2 regions of the Micromonospora sp. NPDC049257 genome follow, and region 1 is predicted to be linked to the other one. Evidence: riboswitches for the same ligand, from Rfam matches in the RefSeq annotation. Region 1 holds a riboswitch; the other holds the start of a gene.

Region 1 (7,874 bases):
CGGTGGTCCACGCACCGTTGAAGCCGAAGCTGACGCCGGCACCGGTGCCGATGGCGGCGTTGTAGCCGACGTCCTTCGCGCTGACCGCCGTCCCACTCTGGGTGACGGTGGCGTTCCACGCCTGGGTGACCTGTTGCCCGCTGGCGAAGGCCCAGGTGAGCGTCCAGCCGGAGACCGGGTCACCGAGGTTGGTGATGGTCACGTCCGCGCCGAAGCCACCCTGCCACTCGCTGGTGACCTTGTAGTCGACCCGGCAGCCGGTCGCCGCCGCGGTGGCGTTCCCGGCCGCGACCGCCACCCCGCCCGCGAGGACCGCCAGCGTGATCGCGCCCAGTCCGGCGACACGTCGTCGCGCTGCTCTCATGATCTGCTCCTAGTCGCCGGTGCCGGGCCGGCGTCGCCCGCCCCCATCTGGACGGCCGCCCGAGCCCCGCGACGATGGCCGGACCCCGGGACGAGAGGAGGCGAAAATCGATGTTACTCGATATTAATCTGCTCTCCCACCTCCGCCCGGTCGAACCGGCACGCCAGATGACGCCACACCGGGCCGCAGGCGGTCGCGCTCGGTCGCCAGGCACCGCAACCCCCTCGTCTAGGGTGGTGCGGTGCTCTACTTCCTGATCGTCATCGCCGTGCTGCTGCTGGCGTACGCCGCCGTACTGGTCAGCTTCGTCCGGCGCGGACGCAAGATCCCGCCGCAGGCGTACCTGGTGCTGGCGCTGCTCAACGGGCTCATCCTGGCCGCCGTGCTGGCCTGGGCCATCGCCCGCTGACGATCCGGCCGACACGCGAAGCGGGGCCCACCCCGACCGCCGTCGGCCCGGGTGGGCCCGGCCCACTGCGTCCCTCACCGCCCGAGGGCGGGATCAGTCACCGTTGGTCACCACCGGGTCGTCATCGTCGTCGTCGATGTCGTCCTCACCCCAGCTGCGCCGGACGAACGGCAGGATGACCCAGAACGTCAGGAACCACAGGCCGGTGACCACGGTGAGCACCACGGCGATGCCGGTGTCGAGCACGAAGTCGGCGATCAGCAGGACCGCACTCACCATGGCGACCAGCATGAAGGCCAGGCCGCCGGTGGCCATCCGGTGGGCGAACCGGACCAGCTCCGGCTTACGACCCTGGCGGAACAGCGCCCGGTGGAAGGCGACCGGCGAGATGATCATCGCGGTGGCCGCGGCGGCCGACAGCAGCGCGAGAATGTAGACGTCCCGCTGGAACTCGCTCGTCCGGGTGAAACCGTTGCTGAACGGCAGGGTCAGCAGGAAGGCGAAGAGGATCTGCACGCCGGTCTGGGCGACCCGCAACTCCTGGAGCAGATCGGCGAAGTTGCGCTGCCAGCGCTGCTTCTCGGATTCCTTCGACACGCGCTACCTCCGGATGAGACGGTACGACCGACGGGAGCACCTCCCGTCGGCAGCAACGCCAGTGCCCGATCCGCAATCGCCCGAAACCGATTCACGATCCCCGATCGGCCCGGTCCACCCTCGGCAGGGCGGCTCAGGCCGCCGGGCACACCCGGGCCAGGATCGCCTCGGCCAGGGGCCCCGGCGCCTCGTCGGGAATCCAGTGCGTCACCCCGGCCAGCACCATGAACCGGTAGTCCCCCGTGACGTGCCGGGCACAGGCCTGCGCGGCGGTACGCCCTACTGCCACGTCCCGGTCGCTCCACACGTAGCTGGTCGGCACCGGCACCGGACCGACCGCCTTCAGGTCCCGCCCCGACATCGCCCGGTACCAGTTCAGCGCCCCGGTCAGCGCGCCCGGCCCGCGCATCGGCTGGGCGTAGCGGGCCACCCGGGCGGAGTCACCGACGCCGGCCAGCAGCCGACGCAGGACCACCGCCCGCCCGGCCAGCAGCACCCGCTCCGCCAGGCCCGCCCGGCGGAACAACGTCATGTACGCCGAACGCGCCCGCTGCCGACGGTCGGTGGACAGCGCGTACCCGAAGGCCGCCGGATGGGGCACCGAGACCGCGGTGAGGGTACGCACCCGCTCCGGGTGCCACGCGGCCAGCGCCCAGGCGACGATCGCCCCCCAGTCGTGCCCCACCACGTGCGCGGTGTCGACGCCCAGCGCGTCCAGCACCGCCACCGCGTCGGCGACCAGTTCCGGCAGCCGGTAGCCGGCCACCTCCGTGGGACGGGCCCCGGGCGAGTAACCCCGCTGGTCGGGGGCGTACGTACGCAGCCCGGCGGCGTGCAGGGCGGGCACCACCGCGTCCCACTCCCCGCCGTGCTGGGGGAAGCCGTGCAGCAGCAGCACGACCTCGCCGCCCTCGGGCCCACCGGCCCGTACGTCGAACGTCAGTCCCCGCGCCGCCACCCGCATGACCGGCAGCCTACCCAGCGCCCCGGTGTGCGCCCGGGACGTCGAATGCCGGGAACCATGACCTGCTGGGCCGTTGCCGCAGGTCGGTGCTAGCGTCTGCCGAGACAACTTCACATCCGACAGGGGAGCGCACAGCGCTGAGAGTGCGGGCACCGCCCGCAGACCCTCGAACCTGATCTGGGTAATGCCAGCGCAGGGAGTTCGGTCGACCTCCAGCCGCGCCGCCGTCCGGCAGCCGCCGGGCGCGGCGTGCGTCTTCTCCTGGTTCGATCGCTGGACTGGGAGCACCGACATGCCGCACACCACCACCAACAGCAACCGGTGGCGCACGATCGACATCGTGGTCGCCGCCGTGATCGCCGTGGCCTTCGGCGTCATCTTCTGGGCCTGGGGCCTGGTCTGGAAGGCCGCCGACCCGGCATTCGCCGCCGCACCCGCCAGCCAGGCGGTGATGTACGGCGTGTGGCTGGTCCCGGCGGTCCTCGGCGGCCTGGTGATCCGTAAGCCGGGGGCGGCCCTGTTCTGCGAGGCCGTCGCCGCCACCGTCTCCGCACTGCTCGGCGCGGAGTGGGGCGGGATCACCATCGTGCAGGGGCTGATCCAGGGCCTCGGCGCGGAGCTGGCCTTCGCCGCGTTCCGCTACCGGTCGTTCCGGCTGCCGGTGGCGGTGCTGGCCGGGGCGTTGACCGGGCTGAGCGCCGCCCTGTTCGACTTCTTCGTCTGGAACGCCGAGTACGCCCTGACCAGCTACCGCCTGCCGTACGCGGCGTTGACCGTGCTCAGCGCAGCCGTCGTCGCCGGGGTCGGCGGTTGGTACCTGACCCGCGCGCTGGCCGAGACCGGAGTGCTGGACCGGTTCCCCGCCGGCCGTGACCGCACCCTGGTCTGATCCTCTCCTGACGATCATGGAGGTGCCGGCGACGTGGCGAGTGTGAGGCTGGTCGGCTTCGGCTGGCGGCACGCCGGTCGGCGGGCCTGGGCGGTACGCGGGGTGGACCTGCGCATCGACCACGGGGAGCGGGTGCTGCTGCTGGGGCCGTCCGGGGCCGGCAAGAGCACCCTGCTGGCCGCGCTGGCCGGGCTGCTGCCGGCGGACTCCGGCGAGCAGGAGGGCACCGTCGAGATCGACGGCCTCGACCCGGCCAAGGCCCGCGAACGGGTCGGCACCGTCTTCCAGGACCCGCAGTCCCAGCTGGTGATGGCCCGCTGCGGTGACGACGTCGCGTTCGGCCTGGAGAACCGGGGGGTGCCCGGCGACGAGATCTGGCCCCGGGTGGACGAGGCGCTGCGCCGGGTCGGTTTCCCCTACCCCCGGGACCGGCCCACCGCGGCGCTGTCCGGCGGCGAGCAGCAGCGGCTCGCCCTGGCCGGGGTGCTGGCGCTGCGGCCGGGGCTGCTGCTGCTCGACGAGCCGACGGCCAACCTCGACCCGGCCGGGGCGGAGCTGGTGCGCGGCGCGGTGGCCGGCGCGCTGGACCCGGACACCACCCTGGTCCTGGTCGAACACCGGGTCGCCGACGCCCTGCCCCTGGTCGACCGGGTCGTGGTGCTGACTCCCGGTGGCGGGGTCCGGGCCGACGGGCCACCGGCGACGGTCTTCGCCGCGCACGGTGCCGCGCTCGCTGCCGAGGGTGTCTGGGTGCCCGGCCACCCCACCGGGTCCCGGCCGGCCACCGGGCCGCCCGGTGCGGGGTTGCTCACCGTCGACCGGCTCGGCCTGCCACCCCGGCTGGCCCCCACCGACCTGACGGTACGCGCCGGCGAGGCGCTCGCCGTCCTCGGTCCCAACGGGGCCGGCAAGTCCACCCTGGCGCTGCTGCTCGGTGGGCTGCTCCGCCCCGGCGTCGGTCGACTGACCGGCACCGCCGCCCTGGCCGACAGGGACGCCCGTACGCCCCCGCACCGGTGGCGGGCCCCCGCGCTGGCCGGTCGGATCGGTTCGGTCTTCCAGGACCCGGAGCACCAGTTCGTCACCCGCACCGTCCGCGACGAACTGGCCCTCGGGCCGCGTCGGACCGGCCGCCCGGAGGTCGCCGTCCGGGCCACCGTGGACGGGTTGCTGGACCGGTTGCGGCTGACCCGGCTCGCCGGGGCCAACCCGTACACCCTCTCCGGTGGGGAGGCCCGGCGGCTCAGCGTGGCGACCGCCCTGGCCACCGCGCCCCGGCTGCTGATCTGCGACGAACCCACCTTCGGCCAGGACCACCGCACCTGGGGTGAGCTGGTCGACCTCTTCGCCGACCTGCGTGACGCCGGGCACGGCGTGGTCACCGTCACCCACGACCGGGACTTCGTCGCCGCGCTCGCCGACCGGACGGTCACCCTGCACCCCGCCCGGGATCAGCCGTGATCGGCCTGGAACCCGTCGCGACGCCCGGTGCGCCGCTGGCCCGGCGTAACCCGGTGGCGAAACTGGCAGCCGGGCTGATCTTCTCGTTCGTGCTGGTGGCCAGCCTCGACCCGGTCGCACCGGCGGTCGCCATCGCCGTCGAGCTGGCGCTGCTGCCGCTGTTCGGCATCCGCTACCGGGTGCTGGCCCGACGGGCGTGGCCGTTGCTGGCCGGTGCCGTCGGCATCCTGGTCACCCTGCTGCTGTTCGCCGCCGACCGGTCCGGCCCGGTGCTGTGGGCGGCGGGGCCGCTGCTGGTCACCTCCGGGGTGCTGGTCACCGCGCTCGGGCTGGTGCTGCGGATGCTCGCGGTCGCCCTGCCCGGAGTGATCGTCTTCGCCACCACCGACCCGACCGACCTGGCCGACGCGCTGGTGCAGAACGCGAAGGCCCCGGCCCGGTTCGCCATCGGCGCGCTGGCCGCGTTCCGGCTGGTGCCGCTGCTCGGCCAGGAGTGGCAGATGCTCACCATGGCCCGCCGCGCCCGGGGCGTGGACGCCGGCCGCAACCCGCTGGCCCGGCTGCGGCTCTTCGTCGCCACGGCGTTCGCCCTGCTGGTGGGCGCGATCCGGCGCGGCACCCGACTGGCGGTGGCGATGGACGCCCGGGGGTTCGACGCCGGCACCCCGCGCACGGTGGCCCGCCGGCAGGTGTTCCGTCCCGCCGACTGGCTGCTGGTCGCCGGTGCCGCCACCCTGGCCGGCGGCGCGCTCGCGGTCAGCGTCGCCCTCGGCACCTTCCGGCCCCTGATCGGCTGACCCGCGCCCCACCGGGCCGTCGCCCCACCACCCCGTCGGGCACGCCGGCCACCAGGCACACCGGGGCGCACCGGCACCACTGTGCTGAAACAGCGGTATCCGGAGGTCCGGATACCGCTGTTTCAGCTATCTGGTGTGGGACGTCTGCGCCCGGGCGGCTCAGCTGCGCCGGAAGGCGTACCGACGGCCCTGGCCCTGGGCGGCGGTGGAGCCGGCCCGGACCGGCCGGCCCGACCGCGACGGCGGCCGGGGTGGGTTCGACCGGACGAGATCGTCCGGGTGGGGCGGCGTCACGGCGACCGGGACCGGGTGCGCGGGCGTCACGGTGAGTGCCGCGAGCGCCGCCGGATCCACCTCCACCGGCGACGGTACGACAGGTCGGGACTTCTTGGGACTGCGCTTGGCGGGCATTCGCTGCCTCCTGGGACGTGCGGAGGACCACACCGTCGCCTCAGCGGCGGGCGGTCGACGGACGGGATCGGCTCCGGACGACCGGCCACGAGTCATCCCCGGTCAGCAGGGGACGGGAGACGCGGACGCCCGAGCACGCGGACCCGCGGCCACGGCGGCGGGTCGGCTCTCAGAAAGGGCGTCAGATGCGCATGTCGTCACGGTAGCCGACCCCCACGCCCGGCGCACCCGCTTTTCCCGACGAGCATCCCGGCCCGACGACCATCCCGGCCCGACGGCGGAAGTCCCGACGACCCCGCCGCCCGACGACCATCCGGCCCGACGACCCCGCCGCCCGACGGCGGAAGTCCCGACGACCGGCCCGGCCCGGCGGCGGGACGGTCGCTGCCGCACGCACGCGACCACCCTGTGACACTGGGTGGACGGCGGCTGCCGGCCGTCGCGGGCGCGCGATACGGTCGCAGCACACAGGTGACGTGAGAGGGCGGGTACGGATGACGCAACAGGCGACGGCGCAGATCGGCGTGACCGGGCTGGCGGTGATGGGTCGCAACCTGGCCCGCAACCTGGCCCGGAACGGGTTCACCGTGGCGGTGCACAACCGCTCCCCGGAGCGCACCCGCAGCCTGGTCGCCGAGCACGGTGACGAGGGCACCTTCGTGCCGTCGGAGTCCCTGGCGGACTTCGTCGGCTCGCTGGAGCGGCCCCGCGCGGTGATCGTCATGGTCAAGGCGGGCGCCCCCACCGACGCGGTCATCGACGAGCTGGTGCCGCTGCTGGAGGAGGGCGACATCGTCGTCGACGCCGGCAACGCCCACTTCGCCGACACCCGCCGCCGGGAGGAGACGCTGCGCGAGCACGGGCTGCACTTCGTCGGCACCGGTGTCTCCGGTGGCGAGGAGGGCGCGTTGCTCGGGCCGAGCATCATGCCGGGCGGCTCGGCGGAGTCCTACCAGAAGCTCGGGCCGATGTTCGAGAAGATCGCCGCGCAGGTGGACGGCGTCCCCTGCTGCCAGCACGTCGGCCCCGACGGCGCCGGCCACTTCGTCAAGATGGTCCACAACGGCATCGAGTACGCCGACATGCAGCTCATCGCCGAGGCGTACGACCTGCTGCGGGCCGGGCTGGGGGCGACCCCGGCGGAGATCGCGGAGATCTTCCGGGAGTGGAACACCGGCGAGCTGGAGTCGTTCCTCATCGAGATCACCGCCGACGTGCTGGCGCACACCGACGCCGCCACCGGCAAGGCGTTCGTCGACGTGGTGCTCGACCAGGCCGAGCAGAAGGGCACCGGCCGTTGGACGGTGCAGATCGCCCTCGACCTGGGCATCCCGATCACCGGCATCGCCGAGGCGACGTTCGCCCGGTCGCTGTCCGGGCACGCCGGTCAGCGGGAGGCCGCCCGCCGTACCTTCGGCGACGCGGGCGAGAAGTGGCAGGTCGAGGACCGGGACGCGTTCGTCGAGGACGTCCGCCGGGCGCTGCTGGCCAGCAAGATCGTCGCGTACGCGCAGGGCTTCGACCAGATCCGGGCCGGCAGCCGCGAGTACCACTGGGACATCGACCTGGGTGGCACCGCCACCATCTGGCGGGGCGGCTGCATCATCCGGGCCCGCTTCCTGGACCGCATCCGCGAGGCGTACGACTCGCAGCCGGAGCTGCCGACGCTGCTGGTCGCGCCGTACTTCGCCGACGCGGTGAGCGACGGCGTGCCGAGCTGGCGTCGGGTGGTGGCGGACTCGGCCCGGGCCGGCGTGCCCACCCCGGCCTTCTCCTCGTCGCTTGCCTACTTCGACGCGCTGCGCGCGGAGCGGCTGCCGGCGGCCCTGATCCAGGGCCTGCGGGACAACTTCGGGGCGCACACCTACCACCGGGTCGACCGGGAGGGCGCGTTCCACACCCTGTGGGCGACCGCCGACCGCTCCGAAGTGGCCGGCTGACCCACCACACCTTCCCGGCGTGCCGCGGTGTCCCTGGTGGGG
Region 2 (7,874 bases), on a different contig from region 1:
ACGTCGATCTTCAGCGCACCGTCGACCACCCGGTAACCGGCCGGGTCCTCACGGAGCACCGCGTTCCACCGGCACTTGTCGAGCGTGGTGCCGGTGAACTCGTCCGACGGGGTGACCGGGCCGGCCGGGGCGTCCGGCGAGACCAGGAACGAGTCGAACACCGCGTCCACCACCGGGGCGGTGGTGCCACCGTTGAGGGCGAGCAGGCCGATGCGCGGGTTGGTGATGCCGGCCAGCGCGGCGGACCGGCCGACCGGGGTGAACGTGACACCGTCGGTCGAGAACTGCGCGGTCAGGTTGGTGCCGTCGCTGATCAGCCGCAGCCAGATGGTGTCACCGGCCGGGGCGGCCACGGCGTCGGCCGCGTCGTTACGCGGAGTCCCGGCGGTCTCCCGGATGAACTCCACCTTGCGCGAACCGCCGTAGAGCAGGTCCACCTTGGCGTAGTTGTCGTCGTCGCCGTAGATCAGCAGGCCGGCCTGCTGGTAGTCGGCGGTGACGGGCACGGTGACCTTCGTGGTGGCCTGCCAGGCCCCGCTGGGTGCGGGCTGGAGCACCAGGTTGGTCGCGTCGTTACGGGAGCCGTACAGGTCACCCGAGGAGGTGGGCAGCCGCAGCGCCCCACCGGAGACCGAGTAGAGCTGGTTCTCCCGGACCACCGACCAGCGGTCCTTGTCGAGGCTGTTGCCGAGGAACTCGTCCGACCGCGCGCCGAGGCACGAGTTGGTCGGCGCGTCCACCTTGACCGGGACGGTCGCGTAGGACTTCGCACCCCGGCTGTCCGTCACCGTCAGGGTGGCGGTGAAGGTGCCCGGGGTGGTGTAGGTGTGGGTGGCGTTCAGGGTCGTCGCCGTCCCGCCGTCACCGAAGTCCCAGGCGTACGTCAGCGGGGTGTCACCCTCGGTGTCGGTGGCCGTGCCGGTGAAGGTCACGGTGACCGGCGCGGTGCCGGTCGCCGGGGTGGCGGTGGCCGTCACCTGCGGCGGCGCGTTGTCGGTGACGCCCCGTCCGATGAAGTCCATCCAGTTGACGTTGAACAGCGAACCCGCGCCACCGGCGGGGTCCTTGGCGACGAAGTACAGCGCGCCCTCCGCACCGGCCGTCACCGGCGCGGTCACGTCGACGAACTGCTGCCAGCCACCCGTGCTCGGCACGGTGGCCGTGGCCACGACCGGGCCGTCGACGGCACCGGCGTGCACGTCGATCCGACCGCCCTGGACCTCGGAGGCCACCCGGAACCGGATCTGCTCGACCCCGGTCAGGTTGGCCGGGACGAGCGACCACCAGTCGCCGTCCTCGATGAAGCCGATGTTCTGGCCGCCACCGGCGGGGTCGGTGGTGGTCTCCTTCTGCACGCCCGGGTCACCGCCGCCGGTGCTGCCCGGGGCCCGCCCGGTGGCCGTGTAGTACTCGGCCTGCTTGCGCTTGGGCTGGAGGATCTCGATCGCCCGACCGGTCAACGGGCCGGCGCCGCCGGTGCCGCCGTCGTCGGTGTAGGTGGCCTCGAAGACCGCGAAGACGTTGGCCTCCGCGCCGTGACCCGACGCCAGCGAGGTCTGCACGGTGCCGGTGCAGCCGGTGTGCTGCTCCAGCGGGTGGGCGTGCTCGTCGTGGCCGAGCAGCACCTGCAGCTGCACCCGGTCACAGTCGACGGTGCCGTCCTCCGGGTCGGTCACCTTGATCGTGTACTTGACCTGGTCGCCCCACTCGAAGAAACCGCCGCTGGGCGGGAACTCGATGGTCACCGTCGGGGCGGTGTTGCCGACCGTCACCGGCACGTTCGCCACGGCGGTGCGGCCCTTGGGGTTGGTGACGGTGAGCTGCGCGGTGTAGTCGCCGGCCGCGGTGTAGGTGTGGGTGGGGTTCGCCTCGGTGGAGGTCTGGCCGTCACCGAACTTCCACGCGTAGGTCAGCGTGCCGCCGTCCGGGTCACGCGACCCGGCGCTGGAGAAGTTCACGGTCAGCGGCGCGGCCCCGGAGGTGGGGTCGGCGCTGGCCTCGGCGATGGGGGCGCGGTCACCGGCGGTGTAGTCGATCCGGTAGACCCCGGAGTCGTCGTTGTTGCCGCCGAAACCGGTGCCCCACTCGATCATGTAGAGCGCGCCGTCCGGACCGAACTCGAAGTCCATCGGACGGATCATCGGCATGCCGGTGAGCAGCTGGTTGATGTCGACCAGCGTCTTGCCGTCCGCGCTGACCTGCATCGTGTACATCTTCGACTGGTTCCACTCGCCGAGCAGCGCCTTGCCGTCGTAGTACGCCGGCCACTTGCGGCCCGACGTGCTGTCGGCGTCGTAGCGGTAGACCGGGCCGCCCATCGGGGCACCGCCGCCACCGATCTCGGGGAAGCGCGGGTCGCCGGCGTAGCCGTAGTCCACCGTCGCCGCGATGGCCGGCGGCAGGTTGGTCAGGCCGGTGTTGTTGGGCGAGTCGTTGACCGGCGCGGCGCAGTCGAACTTCGCCCCGCTCGGCCCGGACGGGAAGGTGTAGTCGTTGTACGCCTTGTTGTTGCCGGTGCAGTACGGCCAGCCGTAGTTGCCGGCCGTGGCGACGATGTTCCACTCCACCAGGCCCTCGGGGCCCCGGTTCGGGTTGGCCGTCGAGGCGTCCGGCCCGTAGTCGGCGACGTAGAGGGTGTCGGTCTTCTGGTCGACGCCGATCCGGAACGGGTTACGGAAGCCCATGCCGAAGATCTCGGGACGGGTCTTCGCGGTGCCCGGGGCGAACAGGTTGCCCGTCGGGATCGTGTAGGTGCCGTCGTCCTCCGGGTGCACCCGGATCACCTTGCCGCGCAGGTCGTTGGTGTTGCCGGCGCTGCGCTGCGCGTCGTAGTCCTGCCGGCCGGCCCGCTCGTCGATCGGGGTGAAGGCGCTCGACTCGAACGGGTTGGTGTTGTCGCCGGTGGCCAGGTAGAGGTTGCCCTGCGAGTCGAAGGTCATGCTGCCGCCGGCGTGGCAGCAGGTGTTGCGCTGCGTGTCGACCTGGAGGATGACCTTCTCGGTGGCCTTGTCGATGGTGTCACCGTTGACGGTGAACCGGGACAGGTAGTTGCGCGGGGCGCCACCGGCCGGTGCGTAGTACAGGTAGATCCACTTGTTGGTGGCGAAGTCCGGGTCGAGGCGCAGCCCGAGCAGGCCGTCCTCGTTGCCGGTGAAGACGTCCAGCCGGGTCGCGGTGACCGTGTTGCCGGTGTCCGGCTTCACGATCTGCACCCGGCCGTCGCGCTCGGCGTAGAACACCCGGCCGTCCGGAGCGATGTCCAGCTCCATCGGGTTGTTGGTGTTGCTGTCGAGGGTGACCTTCTCGAAGTTCGCGGTCTTGGAGGCGCCGCAGTCGGCGTTCTCGACGCCGGCCGCGGTGCGGATGCCGCCGAGCAGGTGGCTGAGGAACTCCGGCTCGGTGTACGACGCCTGGGTGTGGCCGCCGCCGGTGTACCACGACCGACCGCCGTCGTAGTCCTGGCACCAGGCGGTGGGGTGGTCGGCGCCCATCGCGCCGGCACCCGGGCTGTAGGACTTCTCGTCCAGGCTGGCCAGCACGTGCACCTTGGAGCGCGGGTTGGTGCGGAAGTTGTACCACTCGTCGAACCGGGACCAGCGGTCCGGCAGGTCGGCGGTCGACGGGTGCGCGTGGTCCTCGACCTTGACGGTGGCCTGCTGGTTGGCGGGGTGGCCGGAGAAGTACGCGCCGACCAGGTTGCCGTACCAGGCCCAGTCGTACTCGGTGTCGGAGGCGGCGTGCACGCCGGCGTAGCCGCCGCCGGCCTTGATGTAGCGCTCGAACGCGGCCTGCTGGGTGGCGTCGAGGACGTCACCGGTGGTGGAGAGCCAGATCACCGCCTGGTATTTCGCCAGGTTGGTGTCGTTGAAGGCGGCTCCGTCCTCGGTGGTGTCGACGGTGAACCCGTTGTCGGTGCCGAGCTTCTGGATCGCGGCGATGCCGGCCGGGATGGCGTCGTGCCGGAATCCGGCGGTCTTGGAGAAGACCAGGACCGAGAAGGGTTCGGCGGCGGCTGCCGCCGGTGCCGGTGCGGCCTGTGGCTGGGCCGCCGCGACGGGAGCGGCCTGGGCGGCGGTGCCGCCGATCAGGCCGCTGGCGAGTAGGGAGAGGGCCAGTAGACCGGCACCCAGTGGGCCGCGACGGGCGCGGCGATGGCGGGATGGAGACACTCCATGCTCCTTTTGTCCGTGCTGGACAGTGGTGGGGGCATGGGGACGACTCGCCGCAGACCGTCCCCGGTCGGATCGGTGTGGGCCCGCCGAGGTCCGCACCAGTGGCGATCAGGTGCGGGCCACGCCGAGGCTCCGCACCGGAATAATGTCGATCGGTTGAACAAATTAGCGCCGCTGGATTGGTTTCCGGCAAGGCATGAGCATGTAACGATTCGGTATCGGCGACTCGCTTTTCCGGCTTATGTGGATACAAGCCCACAACCGTACGCATTGATAGTCCTGGATCAATCTAACACCCCTTGGCGGATCAGCGGATCTGTCGTACGGTCACAGGCACGTGACCCACGGGAGCCCGGTACACCGGGCTGAGAGGGGGGCTGAGAGCCCCCGACCGTCGAACCTGATCCGGGTAATGCCGGCGCAGGGAGGAGAGTTGCCGTGCCGTCCCTCGGCCGACTGCATCTGATCACCGACACCCGCCCCGGGTGCGACCCGCTCGCCGTCGTACGGGCCGCCCTCCCGGTGGCCCGCGCCGACCTCGTCGTCCAGGTCCGGGTGACCGACGACACCACCGACCGGCAGGCGTACGACCTGGCCCGACGGGTACGCGCGCTCTGCGTGCCGTACGAGGCGACCTGCCTGGTCAACGACCGGCTGCACGTCGCCCTCGCGGTGGACGCCCACGGCGGCCACGTCGGCGCGGACGACCTGCCCGTCGCGGCGGCCCGCCGGGTCCTCGGCCCCGCCGCCGTGCTCGGCGCGACCGCCCGGGAACCGGACGCCGCCGCCCGGGCCGTCGCCGCCGGGGCCAGCTACCTGGGCGTCGGCCCGTGCCATCCCACCGCCACCAAGACCGGCCTGCCCGACCCGATCGGCCCCGCCGGCATCCACGCCGTCGTCGCCGCCGTCGCCGTGCCGGTGATCGCCATCGGCGGGGTCACCGCCGCCACCGTGCCGGCGCTGCGGGCCGCCGGGGCGTACGGCGTGGCGGTGGTCGGGGCGCTGTCCACCGCCGCCGACCCGGGCCGGGCCACCGCCGAACTGATCGCGGCACTGACGTGCTGACCCGGCCCGACGTCGCCATCGTGGGCGCGGGGCCGGTCGGATTGGCGATCGCCTGGCGCTGCGCCACCCGGGGCCTGCGGGTGACCGTGCACGACCCGGCCCCCGGCTCCGGCGCGTCCCGGGTCGCCGCCGGGATGCTCGCCCCGGTCGCCGAGGCGTACTTCGGGGAACGGGAACTGACCGGGCTGCTCACCGCGTCCGCCGCCCGCTGGCCGGGTTTCGCCGCCGAACTGACCGCCGCCACCGGCAGGGAGTTCGGCTACCGCACCGACGGCACCCTCGTCGTCGGGCTCACCGGGGACGACCTGGCCGAAGCCCGCCGGCTCTGGTCGTACCAGCAGGGGTTGGGGCTGCCGATCAGCGCGCTGCGCCCGTCGCAGCTGCGGGAGCGCGAACCGGCGCTGACCCCCCGGCTGCGCGGCGGAGCGGTCGCCCCCGGCGACCACCAGGTCGACCCGCGCCGGCTGGTCGACGCGCTCCGGGTCGCCGCCGAGCGGGCCGGCGCGACCCTGCTGCCCGGCCTAGTGACCCGACTGGCCGAGGTGGACGCGCCCGTCGTCGTGGTCGCCGCCGGCTGCGGCGCCGCCGCGCTGACCGGGCTGCCGGTCCGCCCGGTCAAGGGCCAGGTGCTGCGGCTGCGCGCGCCCGACCACCGCCCGCCCGGCTTCCGGCACGTCATCCGGGGGTACGCCGACGGCGAGTCGGTCTACCTCGTCCCCCGCGACGACGGCGAGGTGGTCCTCGGGGCGACCGTCGAGGAACGCGCCGACACCGAGGTGACCACCGGGGCGGTGCTGCGGCTGCTCCGGGCCGCCGTCGACCTCGTCCCCGAACTCGCCGAGTACGCGCTGACCGAGGCCACCGCCGGGCTGCGCCCCGGCACCCCGGACAACGCGCCGATCCTCGGCCCGCTGCCCGGCCGCCCCGGCGTGCTCGCCGCCACCGGCCACCACCGGCACGGCATCGTGCTCACCCCGGTCACCGCCGACCTGATCACCGACCTGATCGTCACCGGTCAGCCGGACCCGCTGCTCACCCCCTTCACCGCCGACCGGTTCCACTGAGGAGGACACGTGCGACTGATCGTCAACGGCGTCGGACGCGAGCTGGCCGGCGGCACGACCGTCGCGGACCTGGTCGCCACGGTCACCGGGCAGCGGCGCGGAATCGCCGTCGCGGTCAACGGCGAGGTGGTCCCCCGGGGCGGCTGGCCCGCCACCGAGCTGCGCGACGGCGACCGGGTCGAGGTGCTCAGCGCCGCCCAGGGCGGGTGACCCGGATGCCCCTCACCATCGCCGGACAGACCTTCACCTCCCGGCTCATCCTCGGCACCGGCGGCGCGGCCAACCTGCACGTGCTGGAACAGGCGATCCGGGCCTCCGGCACCGAACTGGTCACCCTCGCCCTGCGCCGCGTCGACACCGCCCCCGGCACCGCCGGGGGACTGCTCGACCTGCTCGACCGGTGCGCGGTGCGGCTGCTGCCCAACACCGCCGGCTGCTACACCGCCGCCGAGGCGGTCAAGGTGGCCCGGCTGGCCCGGGAGGCGTTCGACACCGACTGGGTCAAGCTGGAGGTGATCGGCGACGAACGCACCCTGCTCCCGGACGGGGTGGAGCTGCTGCGGGCCGCCGAGGAACTCGTCGCCGACGGCTTCGTCGTGCTGCCGTACACCTCCGACGACCCGGTGCTGGCCCGCCGGCTGGCCGACGTCGGCTGCGCGGCGGTGATGCCGGCCGGTGCGCCGATCGGTTCCGGACTGGGCATCACCAACCCGCACCACATCCGGCTCATCCGGCAGAGCGTCGACGTGCCGGTGATCCTCGACGCCGGGATCGGCACCGCCTCCGACGCGGCCCTCGCCATGGAACTGGGCTGCGACGGGGTGCTGCTGGCCAGCGCCGTCACCCGGGCCGCCGACCCGACGGCGATGGCCACCGCCATGCGGCACGGCGTACGGGCCGGGCGGCTCGCGTACAACGCCGGGCGGATACCCCGCCGCTTCCACGCCCTCGCCTCCACCCCCGACGACGGAAGACCCGACCTGTGACCCGCCCGGCCGCCCCACCCCTCCTCCGGCCGGACGGGGTGGTGCTGCTGACCGACCGGCTGGTGGCGCGCGGCGACCTCGTCGACGTGGTCGCGGGGGCGGTAGGCGGTGGGGTGCGGTGGGTGGTGCTGCGGGAGAGGGACCTGCCCCGCGCCGAACGGGCGGCGATCGCCGTCGACCTGCGGGCCGTCCTGGCGCAGGCCGGCGGCACCCTGATCGTGGCCGGCCCCGACCCGCTGGACGGGGACGCCGTCCACCTGCCCGCCGCCGGGCCGTACCCGCCGCCGGCCGTCGGACTGGTCGGCCGGTCCTGCCACGACACGGCGGAGCTGGCCCGACTGACCACCGAGGACTACGTGACGCTCTCACCGGTCTGGGCCACCCGCAGCAAACCCGGCTACGGCCCACCGTTGCGCCCGGACGGGCTGCGCGACCTGATCCGGCGCAGCCCGGTGCCCGTGCTCGCCCTGGGCGGCGTCGAGACACCGGAGCAGGTGACGGCCTGCGTCGACGCGGGCGCGGTCGGGGTGGCGGTGCTCGGCGCGATCATGCGGGCCGCCGACCCGACCGGGGCCGCGACGACCCTC

Evidence for each region. A riboswitch is a leader RNA that binds a small molecule or an ion and turns the genes downstream of it on or off. The one in region 1 is predicted to bind thiamine pyrophosphate.
Region 2: it holds a riboswitch for thiamine pyrophosphate, as region 1 does, so the genes downstream of both, thiE (thiamine phosphate synthase) here and AB0K25_RS26900 (ECF transporter S component) in region 1, are expected to answer to the same signal.

Annotation. Positions count from the first base shown of each region.
Region 1 is NZ_JBFAQU010000026.1:73,662-81,535, reverse strand. Features, by position in the region: gene AB0K25_RS26920 (cellulose binding domain-containing protein) at 1-364, opposite strand, end outside; gene AB0K25_RS26915 (hypothetical protein) at 606-773, shown strand; gene AB0K25_RS26910 (DUF6328 family protein) at 867-1,370, opposite strand; gene AB0K25_RS26905 (alpha/beta fold hydrolase) at 1,504-2,334, opposite strand; TPP riboswitch at 2,446-2,551, shown strand; gene AB0K25_RS26900 (ECF transporter S component) at 2,627-3,223, shown strand; gene AB0K25_RS26895 (ABC transporter ATP-binding protein) at 3,257-4,684, shown strand; gene AB0K25_RS26890 (energy-coupling factor transporter transmembrane component T) at 4,681-5,481, shown strand; gene AB0K25_RS26885 (hypothetical protein) at 5,641-5,892, opposite strand; gene AB0K25_RS26880 (hypothetical protein) at 6,074-6,289, opposite strand; gene gndA (NADP-dependent phosphogluconate dehydrogenase) at 6,387-7,832, shown strand.
Region 2 is NZ_JBFAQU010000003.1:287,153-295,026, reverse strand. Features, by position in the region: gene AB0K25_RS07520 (ThuA domain-containing protein) at 1-4,169, opposite strand, end outside; TPP riboswitch at 4,508-4,616, shown strand; gene thiE (thiamine phosphate synthase) at 4,611-5,237, shown strand; gene thiO (glycine oxidase ThiO) at 5,231-6,301, shown strand; gene thiS (sulfur carrier protein ThiS) at 6,311-6,511, shown strand; gene AB0K25_RS07500 (thiazole synthase) at 6,517-7,287, shown strand; gene AB0K25_RS07495 (thiamine phosphate synthase) at 7,284-7,874, shown strand, end outside.